2 regions of the Nocardioides bigeumensis genome follow, and region 1 is predicted to be linked to the other one. Evidence: predicted binding sites of a transcription regulator. Region 1 holds the regulator's gene; the other holds the start of a gene.
What was found. Region 1 encodes HrcA, which represses chaperone genes, less so after heat shock. Its sites were predicted from a motif close to TTGGCACTCGNNNNNNNCGAGTGCCAA; they were not measured.
Positions count from the first base shown of each region.

Region 1 (2,393 bases):
TCACCGGCGGGGCCGCCGCCCGGGCCGACCTCCCCCTCGCCGCTGAGCTGCACGCGGGTGCCGTTGTCGACACCGGCGGGAATCTTGACGTTGAGGTTGCGGCGCGAGCGCACCCGGCCGTCGCCCGAGCACTCACGACACGGCTCGGGGATGATCGCGCCGAACCCGCGGCACGCGGCGCAGGGCCGCAGCGTGCGGATCTCGCCCAGGAACGACCGTTGGACGTGGGCGACCTCGCCGGCGCCGCGGCAGGTCTCGCAGGGGACGGGATGCGTCCCGGGCGCGGTGCCCTCGCCACGACAGGTCGTGCAGACCACCGCGGTGTCGACCTTGAGCTCCCTGGTGACCCCGAAGGCCGCCTCGGCGAGGGTCACCTCGATGCGGACCAGCGCGTCCTGACCTCGACGGACGCGAGGACGGGGCCCTCGGCCCGCGCCCGTGCCGCCCGCGGCCGCGCCGCCGAAGAAGGCGTCCATGATGTCGGTGAAGGAGAAGCCGGCGCCCTGACCCCCGAAGCCCCCCATGAAGGCGTCGCCGCCACGATCGAACGCTGCACGCTTCTGCGGGTCGGACAGCACTTCGTACGCCGCTGTGACGTCCTTGAAGCGCTCCTGCGTCGCAGGGTCGGGGTTCACGTCGGGGTGGAGCTGCCGGGCCAGCTTGCGGTAGGCCTTCTTGATGGCGTCGGCGTCGGCGTCACGCGGCACGCCGAGCAGCTCGTACGGGTCCTGGCTCACCTGTGTCCTTCGGTGTCTGTGTCCTTGGTGGTCAAACTGGTGTCTTCGGTGATCGAGCTCGTCGAGCTCCGCTCACGCCTCGTCGAGGATCCGCGAGACGTAGCGCGCGACGGCACGCACCGCCGCCATCGTCCCGGGGTAGTCCATGCGGGTCGGGCCCACGATGCCCAGCGTCGCCAGCGCATGCTCGCTCGGCCCGTAGCCGGTCGCCACCACGCTGGTGGAGGCGAGCTCCTGGTAGGGCCCCTCGTGGCCGATGCGGACCGTCACGGTGCCGCCGCCCGTCGCTTCCCCGAGCAGCTTGAGCAGCACGACGTGCTCCTCGAGCGCCTCGAGGAGGGGGCGTACGGCGGTGTCGAAGCTGTCGCCGTACCTGGCCAGGTTGGCCGTGCCGCCCACGACGACCCGCTCCTCGGAGCGGTGGTCGCTCATCGCCTCCACGAGCGCAATCACCACGGCGGCCGTCGTCGCCGACGCGGGCCCGTCCGGGCCGGGGTCGAGGGCGTGCAGCGCGTTGGCCGCGTCGGGCAACCGCGCACCGACGGCGGCGTGCAGGAGACCCGAGCGCAGCCGGGCCAGGTCCTCGTCCCCGACGGGGGTCTCGACCTCCACCAGGCGCTGCTCGACGCGACCGGTGCTGAGGATCAGCACCACCAGCAGCCGGGTCGGCGTGAGCGCCACCAGCTCCACGTGGCGCACCGTGGACGCCGACAGCGTGGGGTACTGCATCACCGCCACCTGACGGGTCAGCTGCGAGAGCAGCCGCACCGAGCGCTGCACCACGTCGTCGAGGTCGACGGCGCCGTCGAGCAGCGTCGCGATCGCGCGCTTCTCCGCGACCGACATGGGCTTGACGGTGGTCAGTCGGTCGACGAAGAGGCGGTAGCCCTTGTCGGTCGGCACCCGCCCCGCCGAGGTGTGCGGCTGGGTGATGAAGCCCTCTTCCTCGAGGGCGGCCATGTCGTTGCGGACGGTGGCCGGCGAGACTCCGAGCCCGTGCCGCTCCACGAGCGCCTTGGAGCCCACCGGCTCCTCGGTCGCGACGTAGTCCTCGACGATCGCGCGCAGGACGGCGAGCTTGCGGTCCTCGACCACGCGCCCACCCCCTCTCACGTCTCTGGTCAGACGTCTCTGGCACTCCGGACTGACGAGTGCCAGCGTACTAGGACGCGGAGGCGAGCCACCCCTTCGTGAGGCGGGCCACGTCGGCGGGTCGCTCGAGCGCCGGCAGGTGCGCGACGTCGTCCCAGTGCTCGTGACGCGCCCCGCGGACGCCCGCCAGCACCGCGGCGGCGGCCTCCCCCACCGCGGTGAGGTCGTGCCCGCCGGTCAGCACGAGAGTCGGTACGTCGAGCTCGTGCAGCCGGTCGAGCGGCTCCGGGTCCGGCTCGGCCTCCTCGATCTCGTCCCAGTCCCCCGTCAGCTCGAAGGCGCGCTTCTGCATCGCGTGCACGAGCGCGCGCACGTCAGCGGGGACAGCGTCGGCCGAACGGCCGGGTCCGACGAGCCAGTGGTCGACGTTGGCCTGAGCAGCGGCATCGAGGTCTCCGGCCTCCAGAGCGTCGTTCTCGGCGACGGCGAAGGCCCGCAGGTCGTCGGTCATCCGCGGGATGAGCGACCCTCCGGGGGCCTGGAGGAGCAGGGACGCCACCATGC
Region 1 is NZ_BAAAQQ010000011.1:81,763-84,155, forward strand. Features, by position in the region: gene dnaJ (molecular chaperone DnaJ) at 1-737, opposite strand, end outside; gene hrcA (heat-inducible transcriptional repressor HrcA) at 810-1,832, opposite strand; gene ABD295_RS09505 (alpha/beta fold hydrolase) at 1,900-2,393, opposite strand, start outside.

Region 2 (2,393 bases), on a different contig from region 1:
CAGGTCGCCGATGACCGCGTCGCGGCTCGAGATCGTCGCGACCGAGGCCATGTCCTCACGGGACTCGACCTCGCGAGCGGCCTCACGCAGCGCGTCGGAGACGGCCTCGGCAGCGGCGTCCATGCCGCGCTTGAGACCCATCGGGTTGGCGCCGGCCGCGACGGCGCGCAGGCCCTCGTGGACCATCGCCTGGGCGAGCACGGTGGCCGTGGTGGTGCCGTCACCCGCGACGTCGTTGGTCTTGGTGGCGACCTCCTTGGTGAGCTGCGCACCGAGGTTCTCGAAGGGGTTGTCGAGCTCGATCTCACGCGCGACGGTCACGCCGTCGTTGGTGATCGTGGGGGCGCCCCACTTCTTGTCGAGGACGACGTAGCGGCCCTTGGGGCCGAGCGTCACCTTGACGGCATTGGCGAGGGCGTCGACGCCCCGCTCGAGCGCCCTGCGGGCGGACTCGTCGAACTCCAGGATCTTGGGCACTTGGGTTGCTCCTTAGGAACGCTGAACCGCCCGGACGTCATACGACGCGAGCCGTCTACGGCTCCGTCCGTATGACGTCCGGGCGGATGGGATCAGGAAACTACGGCGAGAACGTCGCGTGCCGAGAGGATGAGGTACTCCTCGCCGGAGTACTTGACCTCGGTGCCGCCGTACTTGCTGTAGATGACCTTGTCGCCCACGGCGACGTCCAGCGGGACGCGGTTGCCGTTGTCGTCGATCCGACCCGGACCGATCGCCAGGACCTCGCCCTCCTGGGGCTTCTCCTTGGCGGTGTCCGGGATGACCAGGCCGGAGGCCGTGGTCTGCTCGGCGTCGAGCGGCTTCACGACGAGGCGGTCCTCGAGGGGCTTGATGTTGACCGACACGAGTCGACCTCCATGTTTCATTGTTCGTTGGACGATGATGGTGAAGGAATCGGAGGCCCCATCAGGGCGGGGCCCCCGGACGTTTGTGCCTGCGGAGTGGCGGACGCCGTCGCGGGGGTCGTACGCCGATCGCAAGCGCTGGCACACTCGGGTCGAGAGTGCCAAGACAGAACTTAGCACTCACCTCCGGGGAGTGCCAGCGCCCCCGGTTGCTCGGGCAGCGTCGAGAACCCTGCGGGAACCACTGCAAGGATGCGCCCGTGGACCTCGAGACATTTCGCTGGCTGCTGACCCCCCAGGGCCAGGGTCTGTTGTCCGAGGCCGGCCGGATCCACGCCGGGCACCCGGGCGACCCGGTCGCGGCCATGGCGGCCCTGCGCAGCGCGGCACCCTCCGCCACGGCTGAGCAGGCCGCGGCGGCGATGACGCAGGAGACGCTGCGTGCGCGGGGCGTGGACAAGTTCGGCGCGGACGCCGTGCGCATGTACTTCACCCCCGACGGCCTCGAGCAGGCGACCCGGCCCCGGGTCGCCGACCACCGCGCCGCTCGCCTGGTCGCCGCCGACGTCGCTTCGGTCGTCGACCTGGGCTGCGGTATCGGCGGCGACCTGGTGGCGCTGGCGCGTGCCGGGCTGACCGCGGTCGGCGTGGACCTCGACCCGGTGCGGGTGGCGATCGCGGAGGCCAACCTCGCCGCGCTCGGCCTGGAAGGAGCGGTGGGCGTCGCCGACGCCACCACGCTCGACCTCTCGCCGTTCGGCGCGGCCTTCGCCGACCCCGCCCGGCGGTCGGGCAGCGGACGCGTCATGGACGCCGAGGGCTGGACCCCGCCATGGCCGTTCGTGGCGCAGCTGCTCGAGCGGCCCGGCGCCCGGGCGGTGGTGAAGGTCGCGCCCGGCATCCCGCACGCGCTGGTCCCCGGGGGCACAGAGGCGGAGTGGGTCAGCGTCGCCGGCGAGGTCAAGGAGGCGGCGCTCTGGAGCCCCGCGCTGGCGACGGTAGGCCGCCGGGCGACCGTCATCGGTCCCGGTGGGCTGGCCACCCTCACCGAGGAGGACGACCCCTACGACGGGCAGCGTCGCCCGGTCCGTGAGCTAGGAGAGTTCCTCTACGAACCCGACGGCGCCGTCATCCGCGCCCGGTTGGTCACGGCGGTGGCCGCCGGGGTGCAGGGCGGCCTCCTCGACGCACACATCGCGTACGTGACGTCGGACATGGGGTTCCGGTCACCCTTCGCGCGTGCGTACCGGGTTGTCGAGGAACTGCCATTCCGGGAGAAGCAGCTGAAGGCCGCCCTGCGGGCGCGCGACATCGGCGTGTTGTCGATCAAGAAGCGCGGAGTCCGGGTAGACCCGGCTTCCCTGCGCAGACGCCTCGCGCTGTCCGGAGCGAGCAGCGCGACCCTGGTCCTGACCCGTCGGGCCGGGTCCGGGATCGCGCTGCTCGTCGAGCCGGTCTAGCTCCCGGTCAGAGGACCGGCGGGCAACCGCAGTCCGGCGGCGTGGCCGGAACCGTGAAGGTGACCTGCTT
Region 2 is NZ_BAAAQQ010000003.1:79,114-81,506, forward strand. Features, by position in the region: gene groL (chaperonin GroEL) at 1-477, opposite strand, end outside; gene groES (co-chaperone GroES) at 570-863, opposite strand; gene ABD295_RS06160 (class I SAM-dependent methyltransferase) at 1,124-2,323, shown strand; gene ABD295_RS06165 (hypothetical protein) at 2,331-2,393, opposite strand, start outside.
Region 2: a site for HrcA is predicted at 1,037-1,063, ahead of groES (co-chaperone GroES). Genes of this name have one in related genera too.